2 regions of the Bacillus sp. D386 genome follow, and region 2 is predicted to be linked to the other one. Evidence: predicted binding sites of a transcription regulator. Region 2 holds the regulator's gene; the other holds the start of a gene.
What was found. Region 2 encodes NrdR, which represses ribonucleotide reductase genes. Its sites were predicted from a motif close to AACACNATATATNGTGTT; they were not measured.
Positions count from the first base shown of each region.

Region 1: the regulator NrdR is predicted to act here: its motif matches at 4,641-4,658, upstream of FHY45_RS16150 (vitamin B12-dependent ribonucleotide reductase).

Region 1 is NZ_VEMV01000005.1:246,126-257,835, forward strand. Features, by position in the region: gene FHY45_RS16140 (patatin-like phospholipase family protein) at 1-772, opposite strand, end outside; gene splB (spore photoproduct lyase) at 834-1,862, opposite strand; gene FHY45_RS16150 (vitamin B12-dependent ribonucleotide reductase) at 1,959-4,511, opposite strand; gene FHY45_RS16155 (rhodanese-like domain-containing protein) at 5,091-5,474, shown strand; gene FHY45_RS16160 (DUF1836 domain-containing protein) at 5,532-6,134, opposite strand; gene FHY45_RS16165 (NAD(P)H-binding protein) at 6,217-6,894, opposite strand; gene FHY45_RS16170 (DUF4023 domain-containing protein) at 7,015-7,140, shown strand; gene FHY45_RS16175 (NAD-dependent epimerase/dehydratase family protein) at 7,851-8,861, opposite strand; gene FHY45_RS16180 (Na+/H+ antiporter) at 9,017-11,053, opposite strand; gene FHY45_RS16185 (hypothetical protein) at 11,153-11,710, opposite strand, start outside.
Region 2 is NZ_VEMV01000007.1:151,154-162,863, forward strand. Features, by position in the region: gene FHY45_RS19455 (glyceraldehyde-3-phosphate dehydrogenase) at 73-1,101, shown strand; gene speD (adenosylmethionine decarboxylase) at 1,415-1,795, shown strand; gene nrdR (transcriptional regulator NrdR) at 2,045-2,503, shown strand; gene FHY45_RS19470 (replication initiation and membrane attachment family protein) at 2,576-3,952, shown strand; gene dnaI (primosomal protein DnaI) at 3,970-4,911, shown strand; gene FHY45_RS19480 (putative sporulation protein YtxC) at 5,183-6,037, shown strand; gene thrS (threonine--tRNA ligase) at 6,409-8,337, shown strand; gene yicI (alpha-xylosidase) at 8,909-11,221, shown strand; gene FHY45_RS19495 (beta-galactosidase) at 11,218-11,710, shown strand, end outside.

The DNA.
Region 1 (11,710 bases), on a different contig from region 2:
TAAACACAATGTTTTTAACGAATTTTCTTGAAATATATCTGGCATCATGAGCATTCCTCATCGTTTCAAATAAAGATGTAAAAAGTTCGATTGCATTATTGATATCACGCTCATGGACCACTGCTTGTTGTTTTTCTGGTACCAGCCTTAATCCCAGCACCGGTCTCTCAGCGATAACATTATCTTGATCAAACAGCCACATAGGAAAATTACTTAAAACCCCGCCATCTACGATAACCCTTTTCTCCCCTACCGTTCGAAGCGTAATCGGCTGAAAGAAAAAGGGGACAGAGCAGCTCATACGAATCGCTCTCGCCACTAAGAACTGATTGGGGTTTATATTATATTTTGGCAGATCATCCGGCAAAACCATCAATCTTCCATTTGTTAGATCAGATGCAATAACTCTCAATTGTTTATCAGCTAAATCTGCAAATGTCCTAATATTTTTCCTGGCCAATACCTCTTTAATCCATAGCTCCAAGGCATCCCCTTTGTAAAGTCCCATACTCCAATATAATTTGAGCCATTTGGCTAGTGGAAAATGTTTATTTTTTTTTGTTTCCAATAGCTTCGTTAATTTAACGCTTTTCATAATTTCATTAATTTCGCTCCCTGAGTACCCCGCTGCTATAAACCCGGCAATGATTGCGCCTGCACTTGTTCCGGCTACTCTTTTAAACCGATATCCCTGCTTCTCTAATTCAATTACTGCCCCAATAAGAGCAAACCCTTTTATACCTCCTCCGGAAAACACTCCGTCAATAAACAAATAAAACCCCTCCCCCCTTACTTACTCATTTTTAATCTGGGAGAGAGAGGTTTAGAACACATTAGGTAAAGTATTGTATTTCTGCATTCGGAAAGAACTCTTTGATGGAGTTTTCTATATGAGTTTTCAAAGCATTCGCTTCTTCATCAGGATAGACATATTTCCCTATACCGTATTTCCCCCATTTATACTTACGCTTCGTTTCATCCATCTCAAGCTTTGTCTTAGGATATCGTGCTTGAATAACTTTTTTTGCCGGCTTTGTAAAGCGATGCTGGATGAGTTCAAAGCTAATTTTCATCATGGACAGCTCTTCACCTAACGCATGCCTCAAACGATCAAATAATTCGTAATATCCTTCTTCCCAGCCTTCATGCATATATATCGGAGCGACTATAAACCCAAGATGATATCCCGCTGCTGCCACTTTTCGAGCAGCCTCCAACCGCTCATCAAACGAAGAGGTTCCTGGCTCAAAATTTTTTATAACATAACGGGAGTTTATGGAGAAGCGGAAACTGGTTTTTCCATTATGTCTAGCATCAAGCAAATGATCGACATGATGAAATTTAGTTACAAATCGTAATCTTCCATATTCAGTACTGCCGATAAAATTAATCGTTTCCTTTAAGGAATGCGTGAGGTGATCAATACCTACTATATCGGAGGTACAAGCCGCCTCAAATCTTGTGATTTCCGGCGCTCTCTGTTCCATATATTTACTTGCCTGTTCAAAAATCTCTTCTAGATTCACGTACACTCTAATATAGGGCTTACTGCCAAGCGTTGTTTGTAAATAACAATAATGACAATGCCCCATACATCCTGTAGCCAGCGGGATCGCATACTCTGCTGAAGGCTTTGATGTATCAAATTTTAATGTCTTCCGTATTCCAATCACCATCGTGGATTTGGCGATTCGATATTTTTGCAGTTCATTATCACCGGGCAAATCGCGAATCTGATTATGGGATGTGGTTTGCCTAATTTCCACTGGCAGGCTCTGAAATTTTTCATATAAAGCCTTTCCTAACGGATATTCCAATGCTTTAGGTTCAAAATAAACTAATTGAGGAATAAATGGTTTCATGTTTTTCACCTACTTAACAGATAGTGTGTTCAGAAATAAAAAAAAGGATGGCGTTAATCTTTACCATCCTTTTTATCACTTATATCAATTTTTTATTTACAATCCACATTTAAGCTGAGCACCGCAGTTCGTACATGTATTGCACCCACCAAGTTCCTCCACTTTTCCTTGGCGGCAGACCGGACAAGTATTTCCAACTTCGCTTCCGATTGTTACGCTTGTTGATTCAAGTGCATCAATTGTGTCGATAAGAACAACATGCTGCTTCGTATGTTGTGGCTGAGTGGATTGATCCGTATCGTTTTCAGCCTTTAACGTTAATACCTGTGTATCACGGCTTCCATCTACGTATACAGTTCCACCCTTAGCTCCGCCTTTATATAGACGCTCATATACTCGTTCTACTTGTTCAACGGAATATCCTTTCGGTGCATTTACCGTTTTACTGATCGAGCTATCAATCCAACGTTGGATAATGCATTGTACATCAGCGTGTTTCTCAGGAGTTAAATCCATTGCAGAAATAAACCATGAAGGTAGATTATTGCTGTCTGCATTAGGATTGCGACGTAAATACTCTTCTACTATATCAGCTTTCACTTCAATAAATTTACCCAAACGTCCGCTTCTGAAATATGTGAATGAGAAGTATGGTTCAAGACCTGTAGAAACACCTACCATTGTACCAGTGCTTCCAGTAGGAGCAACTGTTAACAAATGTGAGTTGCGAATACCATATTTCATGATTCCTTCACGAATATGTTCAGGCATTTTTTTCATATACCCTGTATTAATAAAACGTGTGCGCAATTCCTTCGTTTCTTCCTCTGATTCACCAACTAAGAATGGGAAGCTGCCTTTTTCTTTCGCAATTTCAATAGATTCCTCATATGCTGCAGTTGCAATTGTTTCAAATACAATATCAACCAGCTTATTTCCTTCTTCGGAACCATATTCTTTTTCACAATAAATAAGCATATCATGCAGACCCATTACACCTAGGCCAACGCGTCTTTCCCCTAGAGCCTGTTTTTTATTGGCTTCAAGGAAGTATGGAGTCGCGTTAATAACATTATCCTGCATGCGCACGCCCACTTTTACCGTTTGTTTCAGTTTCTCCAAGTCCACTTGTTTGCGATCTTTATCTGTCATTTCAGCCAGATTGACAGCAGCCAAGTTACATACAGAATAAGGAGCCAATGGCTGTTCCCCACAAGGATTCGTCGCAACTACTTTTTGACCGTACGCTTTAGCGTTTGTCATATCGTTTGCATTATCGATAAAGAAAATGCCCGGCTCCGCAGAATAAGTCGCACAGATATTGATTAAATTCCATAATTCGCGAGCTTTAATTTTACGATATACACGCACAGCATAACCTAGTTTCTCCCATTCGCGTACATCACCGCAATCAGCCCATTTTTCATTATAGGCTTTCATATCTTCTTCATTATAGGACTCAACATCCGGGAATCGAAGTTCATATTCTCCGTCATTTTCTACAGCTTCCATAAATTCTTTTGTTAAGCACACTGAAATATTGGCACCTGTTAAAAAGTCTGGATTATGAACAGTATCATTTCCACCAGCGGAAAGTTTTTCTTCTGCTTCCTTAATGATTGCCTCATTAAATCCGCCAAACCCCGAGATGTTTTTATAATTGACTATGCCTTGATACATGGCTTCCTCTTGCAGTGTGAGCGGAGTGAATTTCAATTTTTCAGATGCATGTCTACGAATTACTTCATCCTTGCTGACTTCCATTAAGAAGCGCAAAATTTTAGGATTTTGCATTTTTGAGATGATAAATTCTACGATATCCGGATGCCAGTCAGAGAGCATAATCATTTGAGCTCCGCGACGGGAACCCCCCTGTTCAACTAAGTGAGTTAATTTTGCAATATCATCCAACCAGGATACTGCACCTGAGGATTTTCCGTTTACACCGCGAGCAAGCGTGTTTCTTGGACGTAAAGTGGAACCATTCGTACCGACACCGCCTCCGCGACTCATAATTTCCATCACATGTTTGCGATGTTCAGAAATCCCTTCACGGCTGTCATTAATAAATGGCATTACATAGCAGTTAAAGTAGGTTACTTCTGTTTCAGAACCGGCTCCATAGAGCACACGTCCTGCCGGGATAAAATTCGTTTGAACTAATTCATTATAAAATTTATCAAACCATTCCTTGCGTTTCTCTTCCGTTTTTTCAACTTCAGCCAAACCGCGTGCATTCCGTTTCGCAATCTGTTCATAATAAATTTCAAGTGGTTTTTCAATGACGTCGAGTGATTTACAAATCAGACCGGTTTTAATTTCATCATGCTTGTCCAAGGATGAGCGGAATTCTTCTTCAACCAATACATGTGCTTTCTTGGCTTCCCAATCAATATGTTGGATGTACCCAAGTCCACGGGCAGGAAATTTTGGGTCTTCTTTAATGGTAAGTACAACAAAATCTCCATTACTAAGTGTCATTTTTTCCGTATCTTTGAAGGAATAGCGATCTATCATCACAAGCCTTGAAACACCCTTATACGTCTTATTCATGTCTGGAGTAATCGGAAAAACTTGCGGAAATAGGGCTATATCTTTATTTAACCTTTCGACATTTATAGACAACTTGCGATTTGTTACAGTAGGCAATTTGATCTCTCCTTCAACCAATAATATTATCTCTTTTTTATTTATCTTTGTTAAGTTCTTAAATGAATATCTCTACGTTATCATAGGCTACATTTTAATTCAACATATAGTATTTGTATTTTTATAATTCATACCACATATAGTGTCTGGAGCATCTTCTGCTAAAATTGTCAATTATTAAAATTTTACAAAAAGTAAAGAAAATCAAAGATATAATCTTCTTTTTAACTATTTTCGAACCAAAATAAACAAAATCTCAGCTTGCATATTATGAAGCTTAACTATGCTTCATATAACAGCAATTTTGCATTTTCGACCCAAAATTTTTTTCCTAAAAAATAAATTTTTGTCCATAATGCACGATACTTGATTTATAGTGATTTGTAAACTTATTGTCCTTTCTAATAACGCTATATCGATATAACCATTATTTTGAATCCAAAGACAATATGTCTACCTTCCTAAATGCAATAATTTTTTATCACAAATTCGTAAACTATTACCAGAAAATTTTTTTGCCAGACAAATATACGAACTGTATAATAGTAAAGTGAACAGAAAGAGAAAGTGGGGATTGAATTGCCAACATCATTAATCGTATTAATTGTTCTGGCTGTATTGATCATTGGATATTCCATCTACAGTTGGTTCTCCAGCAAAAAAATGGTTACGACATTGTCCCAAGAGGACTTTAAAGCTGGCTATCGAAAAGCTCAGTTAATAGATGTTCGTGAGCAAAAAGAGTTTGATGGCGGACATATTTTAGGAGCCCGCAACATACCTTCAACACAATTGAAAATGCGTATGAAGGAACTCCGCAAAGATAAACCTGTTTATCTTTATTGTCAAAGCGGAATGAGAAGCACACGAGCTGCTCAGATGCTATATAAAAAAGGCTATCGTGAACTTTATCAACTCGAGGGCGGCTTCAAACAATGGAAGGGTAAAATTAAAACTAAATAAAATCAAAGAGCCAATGCAGGGTATGCACTTGGCTCTTTATAATTAAACGGATATTTTTTATGATTTCGTTTTATTACCACTGTTAAATTCATCTACCAGATTCTCTGCTGCTTTTTTATACAGCTGGCTCATATGAGAAAGAGAAGCGATCATTAATAATTTCTCAAAATATTCAACATCGCCATTGAACTCATCCAGAGTGCCGCCTAAATGTACCCCTTCTTCTTTTGCCTCAGAGATACTCTCTAGTATGTCTTCTTTAAATTTATGAGCATTGTGATCAGTCAAGCGCAGAAAGCTGGAATACAGCTCATCAAGCTGTAAGTCTTCCTCTACTATCTTAGTGTTCAAGGGTCCCAGAATCGTTTTAATGTCACTTATAGAGAGTGTCCCTTTCAACTGATAAATCAGGCTGATTACTATTAAATGCCGCTTAGAATATTTTTTATTTTTAATAGGAAAAAATACTTTACCCTTGGCATAATTGTTAATCATCGTTTTAGTTAAAACTTTTTCATCATCATTCCGCTTAGACATTTTGAATTTACTCTCGAATAATTGAATGACTTGATCCATATATAAATCAATATCTGGTATATCCTCTAATGTGATTTTATCTTGCAATCCCAGTTGATTGATAAGTTCTTCATTGTTTTTCATTTTGTAACCTCTGTTTACTAATAGTAATTTCTATTATACATTAACCATTCAGATTCTGTAAGGATGGTGAACTTTTAGCATTTTATAATTTATCGGAATACTTGGCAATTTGCTCTATCTCATAGGAAGCAACTTCATTTATACCCTTTTTATCCTGCAGCGCACATATATACATAGCCTCTGCCACCATTTTTCCTTGTACCGGCTTATATTTCTTAAGAGGACCTTTAAATACAAACGGGCAAGATTTACTGACTAAAGCTGCCAATCCCTCTCCCAATCTAAATTCTTGCCTATTCCCCAATAAAAGTGATGGTCTAAAAATGGTTAGACTGTTTAATTGAAGCTGTTTCAATGCAGTCTCCAGTTGCCCTTTTGTTTTGCTGTAAAACACATGGGATTTTTCATCAGCACCCATTGCAGAAATAATTAAGAATTGACGAACCTGGTGCTGTTTAGCATTCTCTGCAAGCATCAACGGGTATGTATAATCGACTTTCCTAAACGCTTCCTTTGTCTTCGCTTTCTTAATGGTTGTACCCAAACAGCAAAAAATACAATCAACATCACTTGGTAGAGGTTCCTGATCCAATTGTTCAAAATCCGGAAAACTTTCCCTAAGCTTTGAATGTTGAATACCCGTGCTGGTCCTTACCCATACAATCACTTTCTCAAATTCACGTGAATCCAAAAGCGTTGTCACCAATTCCTTTCCAACTAATCCGGTTGCCCCAATTACTAACCCTACTTTACCGGTCATCTATTTTCCTCCATCTACCCTTTATTTTCGTTTCCTCTATTATAATCTATTTTCGTCATGCATGAATTCCATTAAAATTGAGAAAATAACTATAAATCCATAAGAGGGAGGATGAAATATATGAAAGAAGAAAGCACTCATGAATTTGTAGAAAATTTGCATGAAAAGCAACAAAAGGCTGAAAAGAACCAAGCTAAACAAGGATATGGACGTCCAAGCAAAAAACTTCCAAATAAACAGCATTAATACCTTGTAATCGAATGCCATGAGTTATGTTTCTCATGGCTTTTTGCTTACTTGCCAGCCTTTCTTACGATTAATCCCATAAATAGAGTAACACCTATTAGTACCAGAATAAATCCAAAGGTTTACGTTTTGAGATGCTTTTCTAAAAATACTCTGAAGTAATAACCTTTTTGATATCATAAATGGCATAAAGATAAAGAAAACACGCCCCAAAAAACGGCGTGTTTTCTTTATTGTAAATATTACTTCTTCTTTAACTAATCCTCCATTAATTTATTAAAATGCTATCTACGCCCACAATTGGGTTCGTTCTTTATACTCCTCTGATAGATTCACCAGTCCCCCCTATTTCCTCCAAGTAGTATTATAGCTTCGTTTGTTATACAAGATCTCAGTCCACCTAGCCTTATATATATTTATACAAGTAGGGGGTGAACAGTTTAGCGGAGGAAATCCATATCAGTCCCACATCCCCGTAAATTCTACCCTGGCTACTGATAGAATAAATCCATATAAAAAGTTCAACCAGAAAGTTCTGGCTGAACTATATAATACGAACCATACCAACTTCCCCTTCCATACGAAAGCCACAATCTTTACGAAACAGCCTTTTGTTAAGGTTCTTTATAATGACCCATTACCTTTTTCATAACAAAAAGGAAGGAAACAAAGCTTCCCTTCCTTTATATATATTTTTCTCTCATGTAGATTTATTCAGCTTTCATATCAACTACGGCTTTTTTTCCTTCCAATATATCCAGACTTAACTGAACTGATTCTCCGATGGCTTTTTCTATATCATCTGGCTGTACACCAAAGTGGTCAACAATTGTCTTTTTATCAATGAAAAGATTTTTAGTAAAGATTTTTGCGAATTCAGCCGTATCCAATCCCAGTTCTATTCCAGCACTCTTTTGTTTTTCTGCTTTCGCCTTCATCGCTTCAATATAATTAGAGGCAGGAATTGTTATGATTTCTTTGTCCGGTGTTCCCATGTATTTATGGAAGATGGTCAGCATTTCTTTCCACTCCATATTATAATAGCCAACCGGGTAATTACCTGTCTTCCCATTTATTAAGGCACCAGCAATGCACTCCCCGATCTGCTTCGCTGTCACCATGGTTGTTCCTCCTTCAGGATACATGACAGCTTCTTTCATATTTTGAATCTGTTCAACAAGGAATACCCAAACAGGCTTACGTCCCTGCTGGCTTCCAAAGACATATGGAACCTCCAAAACGGCTACACTCATATCATCATCCCCGAAGGATAAAGCCATATTAGCCTGATCTACACGGCTCCTTATATATGGATGGTGCTTCGTCAGTTCATACTCGGGTAGTTCTCTATTAAAATAAGCAAAATACGACCCCAGTACAACTGAATGTTTGACACCGCATTCCTTTGCTATTCTTAATAGCCGTTCTAATGGTGTAATATTATATTTTTCAAAAAATGAATAGATTGGTGATGGTGCCTCTACTCTTTCATCTACACCTGCCGCAAAAACAAATCCGTCACAGCCTGTTAAATATTTACGAATATCATCATCTGTCAATGTTAAATAATTTCCCAGAGTTATCTCCATTTCTTCAGGAAGGTTACTGCCTTCAGGGATAGGTGGCAGTGACAATGTTGCCACTTCATGCCCTTGTTCAATTAATACCCTTGCGCCTTCAGCACCTAATAAGCCCGTACCGCCAATCATAAATACTTTCATGTTGGTTGCCTCCTCCGTTTCATTCTCCTAAATTTTATCATCTAAGATAGTGGTATATTTGACCAAAAATGTATTTTATGTGAAATCTTATACTCACATTTCCCTTTACCTTTAAACGGTAAACAAAAAAGCTCACAGGTAGAACACCTGCAAGCCTATTCCTCAATTTCCTGAAGCATAACACTCTCCACATAATTCACAAATCGACGTAAATCCTGAGCCAGTTCGCGATTTATTTGGCCTTCTTCATACATTCGCTGAATGTCAGCTCGTTCAGCTTCAATAGCTTTGAAACGTAATTCTTCTTTTTGCTGATCCTTCATACTATTATTTGAACGGGCTTTATTTGGTTGCTTCAGTTTATCAATAATTCTTCGATACTCATAAATGATGGATGAAACATGTGAATTGTTCGTTTCCTCTACATATTTTTCTAGACTTTCAATGGCAGCTTTTGTCGCCTGAATCTGAATATCCCGCATATCATTTAACAGGACTGCCGTCTTTTCGTTTTCCTTGGTTATCACACGCTTATATTGCTTATACTTCCTATATAATTGGCCAAAAAGAGTCGTTATTTTGGACATGAAATTCTCTGTGAGTAAATTTTCTCTTATATCCAAGGACTTCTCGAGTCTTTTCACAATCTCTTCACTTACAGAACCATCAGCAGCAGCCTCCTGGATATAATGTCTTTCTGCTCTTAAACCAACTAAGCGAGCCTCAATTCTCTCTTTTTGCGATACCTTAATAAATTCTAAATCCTTATTTTCATAGCGAATTTGCTCAATCATCTTTTTATATTCACCAATTAACTCGTAACCAGCGGATTGATTCTCCGGCTCTAGTTCTTCTTCAATCCGCTTTATGGCAGTCCTCAATATTTTTAATTTCATCTGAGCATCTAAAAACTCTTTCTCTTCATCATTCTCTGGTTCAATGGCTTTTTTACTGATCAGAGGCAATAGAATAGTCGCAGCTAAAAGAGTAAATAAAATAACACCGCCTGCTATAAATACAATTAGAGAACGTTCAGGAAATAAATCTCCAGTTGCTACAAAGTATGGCATTGACAATACACCTGCCATCGTAATTGCACCGCGTACGCCGGTCAAGCCGGTTAGAAGGGCCACTTTCCAGCTGGGCTTCGATTGTTCTTTTCGGTTAGTTATGTAATAACCCATGCTTAAGAAGCAGTAGGACCAAACAATTCGGATAATCATGATAGCCAAACCAATCGCCAGGACATAACCGAGCACAAGCCAATTGCTGATTAGAGGATTCTCTACCGTTGCTCTCATAGAAGAAGGCAAACTCAAGCCCAATAATAAAAACACCACTCCATTGAGTACAAACAAGATGATCGACCACATATTCTCAGTGACCACCTGTTCCTCAGCACTTTTCATTCCAGTCTTTTCACTTAAACTGGAATGAACAATACCTGCAGCTACTACAGCAATTACACCAGAGGCGTGCAGGACTTCTTCTGAAACAATATAAACAATAAATGGCGTTACAAATTGCAGCAAAGAATAAAAGGTGACATCCTGTATCCCTTGTCTTCTTAGTGAATAACGGATTAGGATAGCTAATAATCCGAGGATAATACCAGCAATCGCACCAACAATTACCACATAAACAAAATCGGCTGCTGCCTCCTGTAATGAAAAATAACCTGTTACAACCGCAGCAACTGCATAATTAAAGGCAATTAAACCAGACGCATCATTAATCAACGATTCGCCTCGAACAAGACGTAAAATAATCGTCGGTAAGTAAATCCTTTCGGCAATTCCGTTCACCGCTACTGGATCCGTTGGAGAAAGGATAGCTGCTAAAGCAAAAGCAGCGGCCAACGGAATACTGGGAATCAGCCAATTAATAAAATATCCGCCAATTATAGTCGTTAAAAAAACAAGAATAAATGCATTGGCCAATATTGGCCAGCGCATTTTCCATAAATCATCGCGTGGAAATCGACGTCCATCATTAAATAATAGTGGTGCAATAAATAAAAGCAAAAACCATTCCGCTTTTAACTCAAATGATAGATCCTGTATGAATAAAGCAAATAAAATCCCCAAAGCTATTTGAGTTAAAGCGGTGGGGATGGATGGAATATAGTGGCTAATAATATTCGATATTAAAAGCATGACTAAAAGCAATATAATTGATAAAAGTAAATCCATTATTCTCCCTCTAACTCGATATTAATAATTTTTATATTCTGCCACAAAAGGAGGCTACTTATTAATATACCCATTCAGATATGTGGAAAACTTTTCTCTTTAATCGGATTCATTACTGTGTTGTAATCGATCCGCTTCAATCTTGTATCCAAGTCCCCTTAGCTCACTTAAAACGAACTCCCTGACTTCTTCATCATCCATTATAATGCCAAGAGTTTGTGCATCTCTGACAAAAGCAAGTTTATTTTCTACGGAAGCTTTCTGAAAGTATGCCTGTAAATCTTGAACGTCAATTTCCACATCCTCTTCTAATTCGTATTTATCGCGTGTGATTGGTTGATTACTTATCGGAATCACCCCAATCCCGTCTTGTGTATGTATAGCGATTTGCTGTTTTCTCTCCTTAAATAGATTGTTATAATATGACTTTACATCTTGAATAACCGTACAATTTAATGATTCCTTTAATTTTCCAAGTACATATTTCCTCTCTTGTAAAAACTCTTCTTCATCATATTCGAATTCCGCTTTGTCTTCACTTTCTTCTCCTTCATCAGCCATCTCAATCGAAAGAAAATTTCCGATTTCGATCGCATCCTTCATCGTGAAAAGGAGATTCGTAAATTCCTTTAAATTACGAGCAGCCAAAAAAACAGC
Region 2 (11,710 bases):
ATTTTATTCAATGTGTTATACTAATTACATCATTTTTATAATAAGTATAACTTATATATAGGGGGAAGTTAAATGAGTGCAAGAGTTGCTATCAATGGGTTTGGCCGAATTGGCAGAATGGTTTTCCGAAAAGCAATATTGGATGAGCATCTTGAAATCGTAGCCATTAATGCTAGCTATCCGCCTGAAACATTAGCACATTTAATTAAATATGATACGAATCATGGTCCGTTTAATGGTGATGTACATGCTATGGATGATCATTTATTGATAAATGGTAAAAAAGTTCTTTTGCTAAATAATCGCAATCCTGAATTCCTGCCTTGGAAAAATCTTGGGATTGATATCGTAATCGAAGCAACTGGGAAATTTAATCATCGTGATCAAGCAGCTCTTCATTTAAATGCCGGTGCAAAACGAGTCGTTTTAACAGCTCCCGGGAAGAATGAGGACGTCACGATTGTAATGGGTGTTAACGAGGATACATTGGATATCAATAAACACCTTGTTATTTCTAATGCATCCTGCACAACTAACTGTCTCGCTCCTGTTGTAAAAGTACTCGATGAACAATTTGGAATTGACAATGGTCTTATGACAACCGTTCATGCATATACAAATGATCAAAATAATATCGATAACCCGCACAAAGATTTACGCAGAGCTCGTGCCTGTGCACAAAGTATCATACCTACCACAACTGGAGCAGCCAAAGCACTCTCACTGGTGCTTCCTCATTTAAAAGGAAAACTCCATGGTATTGCGTTGAGAGTACCAACTCCAAACGTCTCTTTAGTTGATTTGGTAGTAGATTTAAAAAGAGAAGTTACTGTTAATGAAATCAATCAAGCGTTTAAAACAGCAGCTGAAGGATCATTGGCCGGTATTATCCAATACAGCACAGAGCCGCTTGTTTCGATTGATTTTAATACGAATCCACATTCGGCTATTGTAGATGCACTCTCAACAATGGTGATTGGTGCAAATAAAGTGAAAGTGCTTGCCTGGTATGACAATGAGTGGGGATACTCATGCAGAGTGGTAGAATTAGTAAACCATGTGGCACGCCTTCTTCAGGAGGATAAGGTGAAAGTAAGTTAATAATAATAAACAATATCTATTACGGTCTGGCTGTCTTTCTAAAAAAAGGCGGTTCAGGCCGTTCTTTGATTCATATTCTAGAATAAACTAAGAAAAACAATTAATGTACATTTAGTGGTAATTATTAACTAATATTGAATTGTATGATTGCTTTTGAAATATAAACCATATATACTAAATGTCGTAAACTTCATCATCCTGGCAGTACTACTTAAAGGGTTAGGACCTCTCAGGACTAACTTTCCCCCGTGGTAGTAAAGGCCAGAAACGAAGATAATTATAATTCGTTTAAATGCTAAAGGGGGAATTGAACATGCATACAATAGGTCGTCATGTCATTTCTGAATTATGGGGCTGTGATTTATCTAAATTGAACGATGTTAATCAGATTGAACAAATATTCGTGGACGCTGCTTTACGATCTGGAGCTGAAGTTAGAGAAGTAGCCTTCCATAAGTTTGCGCCACAGGGAGTAAGCGGAGTAGTCATTATATCTGAATCACATTTAACCATTCATAGTTTTCCGGAACATGGTTATGCGAGTATTGATGTATATACATGCGGTGACTTAGATCCTAATGTGGCTGCTGATTTTATAGCTGAAGCCTTAAACGCTCAGGTTAGGGAACACATTGAAATCCCGCGAGGCATGGGTCCGGTTGCTGTCAGCCATGTTCTTGCTAAAGCATTATAAATAAAAAATATTAAAGAGATGTCCTTTTGTGTTGACTCAAAAAAGCTAGATTCAAACTCTAACTTTTAGGGGTGCAGTACATATGCATCTCTTTTTTTTGTGGCAAACGTCTTTTACTTGCCCATTATTTACTTTTCTCCGATAGTATTGGCCGTATCATAGATAAAAAATAGCATTTTATGCAAACAGACTTGTCCTATTCGATTTGTTTTAATAAGATAGAACTATAGAAAAGGACGGTGCTAATCTATGATATGTCCAACGTGCCAACATAATGGGACAAGAGTGCTGGATTCCCGCCCTGCGGATGAAGGACGTTCAATACGTAGAAGAAGAGAATGCGAATCCTGTAGTTATCGTTTTACTACATTTGAAAAGGTAGAAGAAATTCCGCTAATTGTGGTAAAAAAAGATGGCGCACGGGAAGAATATAGCAGAGAAAAAATCCTAAGAGGTTTAATCCGAGCTTGTGAAAAGCGTCATGTTGCTCTTAAAGAACTGGAAGAGATTGCAACTGATGTTGAAAAAGAAATAAGAAATCAAGGATTTTCTGAAATAAAAAGTGATTTAATAGGTGAAATGGTTATGGATAGGCTGGCTGAGTTGGATGAAGTGGCCTATGTCCGTTTCGCTTCTGTGTATCGTCAATTTAAGGATATAAATGTCTTTATTGACGAATTGAAAGAATTAATGAAAAAAGAGGATTAAGTAGAGCTGAAGACAGTTTCTTTAGCTCTTTTTTCAACTATAAAAACCCGAAGTACGAAAGGTTTGTAGACAATGCAATTTTCATGGAAGTTTGTAAATCCTAAAGACAGATATGTTGTACTATATAAAGAAAAGCTATCAGAAATGGACCATAAATCGATTCAATATTTATATCAGCCACTTGTAGGAGGATTGGCTGTTTCTTTGTATATGACCTTATTAAACGAAGTCAATACAGGTAACATGTATTCCAGACAAACGACACATCGTTGGTTAATGGATGTACTTGGTTTACCTTTGGATGAGATATTTCAATACCGAAAAAGGCTTGAAGGAATCGGGTTATTAAAAACATATAAAAAAGCAACTCCGGAAGGTAATGTTTTTATATATGAGATTCTTTGTCCTTTAAGTCCGGATAAATTTTTCCATGATGATTTGCTGCCTATTTATCTGAAGCAAAAACTAGAAGAGAGACATTACGAACGGCTGCTCACGATGTTTGCGGATAAACGTATACCGGATGATTATGAGGAAATAACACAATCGTTCAATGAGGTGTTTGCATCTGAATTTCGCAATCCAAAAGAAATCATCAGCTCGGAAACTGATCAAAACATGCAATTCTTCTCAAAGGACCCACAGGGATATAGCCATAATTTAATGGAGCAATTTGATTTCGAGTTATTATTTGCGACGGCTAAAAACAGCTTTATATCGAGAAAAGCGTTTACTCCAAATGTGATGGAATCCATCGCGATGCTATCGTATTTATATAAAATTAATGTAATGGATATGAGCAAGTTGATTTTACGCTGTCAAAATCAACATAATGAAATTGATATAGACGAACTTAGAAAATGTGCAAGGGAGTTTTTCCACATCAATCATGGTGAAGAAATGCCGACACTGATTGAACAGAAACAGCCTGAGTATGAACGTACGATCATAGAACCTAAAACACCCGAGGAGCATTTGCTGTATACTTTTGAAACAACCTCTCCGTTGGAATTTCTAGTTAGCCTTTCGCAAGGCGCAATGCCTTCCGACAATGATCTGGCACTTGTAGAAAAGGTCATGGTCAATCAAAAGCTTCCTCCTGGAGTCGTTAATGTCCTTCTGCACTATGTCATGTTAAAATCAGATATGAAATTGCAATCAAACTATGTGGAGACAATTGCTTCGCACTGGGCGAGGAAAAATATCACCACCGTACGTGAAGCCTATGAAATGGCTTTGAGTGAGCATAAGAAATACCAAACCTGGGCTAATGAGAAAAAGACGAAAACAAATAAATCAACACGCCGCACATCGGGTAATGCGAGGAAGGAAATCGTTCCTGACTGGCTGGATGAAACAAAGAAGAAAGAGCCAGTTGCTCAATCCACCGAAATTGCTGAGCGGGTAAGAAAACTCAAGGAAAAATTGCAAAATGAAAATTCTAAATAAACAGGAGGTGTATAAGGATGAAAAATATACAGGATGCACTGAATCAGCTCGGGAAGCGTGAAAACTTTCAACAAAGATTGGATGAAATGAGAAATATTGTTTTAAAAGATCCTGATGTCCGTTTATTTATAAATGAACATAGCAGTCAGCTGACAAGCGACATGATTGAAAAAAGCATGAATAAGCTCTACGAGTTCTCCACTCAAACGAAGACATGTGACGAATGTCCTTCTTTATCTGAATGTAAAAATCTTCTTCAGGGTCATCATCCGCACCTGTTTATTCAGGGGAAACGGATTGATGTTCGGTATGAACCCTGTCATAAAAAACGCAGGCAGGAAGAGAAGAATCGATTACGTAAGCTGATCCGTGCCAGCCATGTACCAAAAGAAATTGTGGAGGCTTCTTTTTCTAATTTGATTTGGGATGAGTATACGACCGAAGCACGTGTGGAGGCAGTCGAAAAGGCAAAGAATTTTGTTGACTCATATATAAATGGTGCTGGTCATAAAGGGCTCTATTTATACGGTGAATTTGGGGTAGGTAAAACCTATTTGCTTGGTGCGATTGCAAATGCACTGTCTGAAGAGGGCGTTTCATCACATATTGTGTACTGGCCTGAATATTTAAGAGAATTAAAAGGGTCCTTCGCGGAAAATTCCTATAACCAAAAGGTGGATGCCTTAAAGGAAGTTCCTATTTTGATGATTGATGATATTGGAGCAGAAACGATGAGTGCCTGGTCGCGTGATGATGTACTGGGACCGATCCTTCAATATCGAATGCATGAAAATCTTCCAACCTTTTTCACCTCCAATTTTAACATGAAACAATTGGAACACCATTTCACGTATTCTCAGCGTGGAGATGAAGAACTGGTTAAAGGTAAAAGGATCATGGAGAGAGTCCGTAATTTAACGGAGCCAATTGAAATGGACGGAAAAAATCGTAGAGATTAAAGAGAATAAAAGGTTTGGCAAAGAGGCAGCTCGCAAAAAAGGGGCTGTCTCTTTTTAGATATTACTATTCCTTAATAAGCTAACAGACCTGGCATGAAATAAATTGACTGGAATTCATATGATATGTAGGCAATAGTACAGCGGCTCTGTACAGTCTGCCATGATGCTTTTATTTTACATCTAATTTTATCCATCCATTCTAAAGGGTTGCCATGTCCCATATACATAAAACTAGGAGTTCCGATAGTCTGGAGGGATAGGGTTGCTTACGATGTATTTTGATTCACAGGAAGAACAGGCTAATTGGCATGTTCGATTTAAGAACAGCGATTTTTTTATCCGACAGGCAATTCATTCTGTTCATAAGGATGGCCAAAAGTCTGTCTCCTTTCTTTGGGACCCGGATCAGGAGGAAATTTTTTGTCACGCACTCATTGATGCTTTATATACATTTTTCTCTACCTATCATCTGGAATGCAAAATTCGGGATGTGATTCGGGAACGCTTTTTATATGAGGATGAAGATGAAATTAGCCAGATTGCAGAAATCGCATTGCTCATGTGGGATGGTGAAGCTGCCTACTGCGGTAGCCATCACCTTTCAGAACAATTAAAAAAACAAGTCAAGTATCTCCTGCAGGAAGTAGTTAAACAAAGAATTGATTTTTCGTTTCGATCCTTATGGAATTTCCGTTTAAGGGATATCCATGAATCGCTTGTTACATTAGTTGGATTTGCGATTGATGAGTATAAGCTTGAGCAGGATTATCAGGAATTTATCTCTGTGCTAAGACGATTGATAGAGGAGCGGAATCCACAGATTGATGAAATTCATTTAGTTTATCATGAAGAATTTCAATTTTATAATCGATATTTTGAGCCAATTTCTAAACAAGATATTCTTAAAGTGATTGACCGTAAATTGATGGCTGAGAATCCTATGTTTATTGATTCAAACACCATTGCACCGCTGGTTTCCTTAGCACCGAAACGAATTCATATTTATGCGGATGATGAGGATAATCGTGTAATCACTACATTGAGGAAAATTTTCGAGGAAAGAATCCTTTTATTCCGAATCAGTTACTTCCATGAACAGGTTAAAAAGGTAGAAGAGCGTTCATAATGATAAAAGAATAGAAAGTGACTTGCTTTTGTCCTCATAAGCTTTTATAATAACCTACATACAAGTTTATAATTCGATAGGTTACGATAAGGACATGAGTGTTTTAAAAAGCTGTGAACAGAGAGGGAAGCCAGTGGCTGCAAGCTTCCTCATAGACTTGAAATGCTTACCGCCTTTGAACTTCAGCCAGGAAAACATATTTGGGTGATTATTGGCTGACGGGAACTCCGTTAAAAGATACAAGTGCCGGAAAAGCTGAACCATCAGCACCGGAATTTGGGTGGAACCGCGGGTTTGTTTAGTATACAATAGCTCGTCCCTTAATTTATCAGGGACGGGCTTTTTATTATGTAGAAAAAGGAGTGGCTCACATGGCTGAAATGATCAAAATTACATTTCCAGATGGCGCGGTAAAGGAATTTGAATCTGGAATTACAACTGAGCAAATTGCTTCTTCCATTAGTTCTGGATTAAAGAAAAAAGCAATTGCAGGAAAGGTAAACGGAGCATTATATGATTTGCGCCGACCAATTACAGAGGATGCGTCAGTAGAGATTGTGACTCCGGATCAACCGGAAGCCCTGGAGGTATTGCGCCACAGTACAGCGCATTTATTAGCACAGGCAGTTAAACGTATTTATAAAGATGTTAAATTCGGTGTAGGCCCAGTAATTGAAGGCGGCTTCTATTATGATATGGATTTAGAGAAATCCATTACACCGGAAGACCTTCCTTTAATCGAAAAAGAAATGAAGAAAATCATTAATGCGAATATTGATATTGTCCGTAAAGAAGTCAGCCGTGCTGAAGCGAAGCGTCTATTTGAAGAAATTGGCGATGAGTATAAGCTGGAATTGATTGATGCGATTCCTGAAGAGGAAACTGTAACGATTTATGAACAAGGTGAATTTTTTGACCTTTGCCGAGGTGTTCATGTACCTTCAACTGGCAAAATTAAAGAATTTAAGCTATTGAATATTGCGGGGGCCTACTGGCGTGGAGACAGCGATAATAAAATGCTTCAACGTGTGTATGGAACTGCATTTTTCAAGAAAGAAGATTTGGACGAGCATTTACGTCTGTTAGAAGAAGCGAAAGAACGTGATCACCGTAAAATTGGGAAAGAGCTTGATTTATTCATGAACTCTCAATTAATTGGACAAGGCCTTCCGTTATGGCTTCCAAAAGGTGCAACGATTCGCCGCGTCATTGAACGCTATATTGTGGATAAGGAACAAAAGCTTGGCTATGACCATGTGTATACACCAATCATGGGAAGTGTTGACCTCTATAAAACTTCCGGCCACTGGGATCACTATCAGGAAAATATGTTCCCAGTAATGGATATGGATAATGAACAGCTGGTTCTTCGTCCAATGAACTGCCCGCATCACATGATGATTTATAAAAACGATATTCACAGCTATCGTGAGCTTCCGATTCGGATTGCTGAATTGGGTATGATGCATAGATATGAAATGTCCGGTGCATTGGCAGGCCTGCAACGGGTACGTGGAATGACATTAAATGATGCTCACGTATTTGTACGTCCTGACCAAATTAAAGATGAATTCAAACGTGTTGTTACTTTGATTCTGGAAGTATATAAAGACTTCGGCATGGAGAACTATTCCTTTCGTCTTTCTTACCGTGATCCGGCGGATAAAGAAAAATACTTTGATGATGATGCAATGTGGGAAAGAGCTCAATCCATGCTGAAAGAAGCAATGGATGAGATGGGTCTTGACTATTTCGAAGCAGAAGGCGAAGCTGCTTTCTACGGACCTAAATTGGATGTTCAAGTTAAAACAGCGCTTGGAAAAGATGAGACTCTTTCCACAGTACAGCTTGACTTCTTGCTTCCTGAACGTTTTGACCTTACGTACGTTGGAGAAGACGGCAAACAGCATCGCCCAGTTGTTATTCACCGTGGGGTTGTTTCAACTATGGAACGTTTCGTTGCGTTCTTAATTGAGGAATACAAAGGAGCTTTCCCTACTTGGTTAGCACCAGTTCAGGTTCAGGTTATTCCAGTATCTCCGGATGTTCATCTTGATTATGCAAAAGAAATTGAAGCGAGCCTTCAACGTGCAGGTTTACGTGTAGAAGTAGACCTACGCGATGAAAAAATGGGCTATAAGATTCGTGAAGCTCAAATGCTAAAAATCCCTTACATGCTTGTGGTGGGAGATCAGGAACAAGAAAATGGTAATGTTAACGTTCGTAAGTATGGAGAACAGAAATCAGAGACTATGCCATTTGATGAGTTCTTGACTTTGATTAAAGGTGAATTGAAATAAAACTCTAGATGATAAGGGGCCTATCCGAATTTGGATAGGCCCTTTTTATTAAGAAACCAGCTTTTGTGGTGGATTATATTATAATTTGCTATAAAGAAGAGCGCCTATGCTCTTCGTTTTTATACTTAAATTTCAAGGTACCTTCATGATTTACCGGCAAACTTGAAAGAGGGTTAAAAGCTGGTTTTCCCCATTATCCTTATCCCCATGATGAACATCTATCTAATAATAATAAGATTACTGCAAACTCAGCCTCTAGGCATTTTTCGCCATTCTGTACTATATGTGAAATTTTTTACGATAATTAACAAACAATAATCTAATTTTGTCCTGATTTTTTCTTTAATTCACAGGGTGTTCACTCCTGATTTCCCTCTGTAAAATGGAAGAGAGCTAGTTGATACAAAAAAATGTAAGCGCATTAATTTTGTTCGACAGATGAAAGTTCTAATAATTTAGTAACAGGTAAATGCAATTGGCTCATTCTAATCAGATTACTCAAATTCGATTTTTTGATCTACTTTTTTAAAGAGGTATGCTGCAACTCAATTTTTGAAAAGGGTGATTATATATGAAATTTAGCAATGGGAATTGGCTGGATAAGGAAGGCTATCAGCTTCATTATCCAATGGAAGTCTACGATGTGGAAAAGGATGATAATAAACTATCGATTTTTGCTCCGTTTACAAAAATTCTACATAGAGGAAAAACATTGGACGGAGGGTTAATGACCATTGTTTTATCTTCACCTCTTGAGGATGTTATTTCTGTCAAACTGCTTCATCATATTGGAGCACCGATGAGAGGGCCGGAATTTGAACTGGCAAAACAGAATCCAGACGTTTATATAGAGGAAGCGGATGAAGAGATATCGTATCAGAGCGGAAATCTGCGGGCTTCTATTAGAAAAAAAGGGGATTGGAATATTGATTTCTTTTCTGGGGATGAACGAATTGTATCCAGTCAAAGTATGGGGATGAGCTATATTTTGACTGATAAAAAAGAGCCCTATATGCGAGAACAATTAACATTAGATGTTGGGGAATTAATTTATGGATTAGGAGAAAGGTTTACACCGTTTGTGAAAAATGGACAAACGGTTGATATATGGAATGAAGATGGCGGTACAAGCAGTGAACAAGCTTATAAAAATATACCGCTTTATCTAAGTAATAAAGGCTATGGAGTTTTTGTGAACCATCCAGAGAAAGTATCATTTGAGATTGGATCAGAAAAAGTCTCTAAAGCACAATTTAGTGTACCAGGTGAAAGTCTGGAGTATTTTATTATAAATGGATCGACAATGAAGGATGTACTAGAAAAGTATACAACTTTAACAGGGAAGCCAAGCCTACCACCGGCATGGACATTTGGTCTATGGTTAAGTACGTCATTTACAACAGATTATGACGAAGAGACTGTAAATCATTTTATCGATGGAATGCTGGAAAGAGATATTCCATTGGATGTTTTTCATTTTGATTGCTTTTGGATGAAGGAATTTGAATGGTGTAATTTTGAGTGGGATAAGCGCGTTTTTCCTGAACCGGAAAGCATGTTGAAAAGGCTGAAGGATAAAGGGTTAAAAATCTGTTTGTGGATTAATCCATATATCGGACAGAAATCTCCATTATTTAAAGAGGGACTGGAAAATGGTTATTTCATTAAGCGTAAGGATGGACATGTTTGGCAATGGGATAAGTGGCAGCCGGGGTTGGCGGTTGTAGATTTCACTAATCCTGAAGCATGCAAATGGTTTGAGGAAAAGCTTGAAGCTTTAATTAATATGGGGGTAGATAGCTTTAAAACAGATTTCGGTGAGCGGATTCCTACGGATGTTGTCTATCATGATGGTTCTGACCCGCAGAAAATGCATAATTACTATACGTATTTATATAACAAAATCGTCTATGAGTTATTAGAAAGAAAGCTTGGAAAGGGAGAAGCAGCTGTCTTTGCCCGATCAGCTTCTGTTGGAAGCCAGAAATTCCCTGTCCATTGGGGCGGAGATTGCTGGTCCACTTATCCATCAATGGCAGAATCATTACGAGGGGGCTTGTCTTTCGGCTTATCAGGATTTAGTTACTGGAGCCATGATATTGCGGGCTTTGAACATGGAGCTACACCTGATTTGTATAAGCGTTGGACTCAATTTGGCTTGTTATCCTCTCACAGCCGTTATCATGGTAATACTGAATATAAGGTTCCTTGGATCTATGATGAAGAAGCGGTGGATGTCACACGAACTTTTACAAAATTAAAAAATTCATTAATGCCTTATTTATACAGAATGGCACGTGAGTCAGCGGAAACCGGTGTTCCTATGATGAGGCCTATGATCCTTGAATATATGGAGGATGAATCGTGCCATTATTTAGATCGCCAATATATGTTAGGAGATTCTCTATTAGTTGCTCCAATCTTTAATGAAGATGGAAAAGTAACATACTATTTGCCAAAGGGTAAATGGACAAACTTCCTGACAAATGAGGTCGTCGACGGAGGAACATGGCAGGCGGAGGAACATGGGTATATGACATTACCATTAATGGCAAAACCAAACTCTCTTATTGCGGTAGGCTCTGTTGATTCTACAGCAGTTTATGATTATGCAGAGGAAGTAACTTTTCATTTATTTGAACTGGAAGAAGGTAAAACCGTAAACTCACATATCTATAACCAAAATGGTGAGAATGTGTGCAGGATTACGATTTCCCGCTCAGGTAATACGTTAATCGTAGAAGGGGAGAGAGTTTCCAAACCATATTCACTCGTCATTCGAAATAGAAAAAGCGTCTTAGCTGTTAAGGGCGGGGAAAGTATAGAAACAGAACAGGGTGTATGTATCCATCCAAATGAAAATAGGGTAGTGATTGAACTATGATTCACCAACAAATTAAAAAAATTGTTTATGGCGGAGATTATAATCCTGAACAATGGCCTGAAGAGATTTGGCAGGAGGATATGCGGATTACAAGACTCGCAGATATAGACATCATGACAATTAATGTATTTGCCTGGGCTATGCTGCAGCCTAAAGAGGATGAATACGATTTCTCATTGCTTGATAGAGTGATGGATTTGTTGGCAGAAAATAAGATTTATGCATGTTTAGCAACAAGTACGGCTGTTCATCCAGCTTGGATGGCCAGGAAGTATAATGATTTGTTACGTGTGGATTTTGATGGCAGAAAACGAAAATTTGGATTACGCCATAATTCTTGTCCGAACAGTTCTTCCTACCGCCACTTTTCAGCAAGACTAGTAGAGGAAATTGCTAAGCGTTATCAAAACCATCCTGCTCTCACACTATGGCATGTCTCTAATGAATATGGAGGGGATTGTTATTGTGAAAACTGTGAAAAGGCATTTC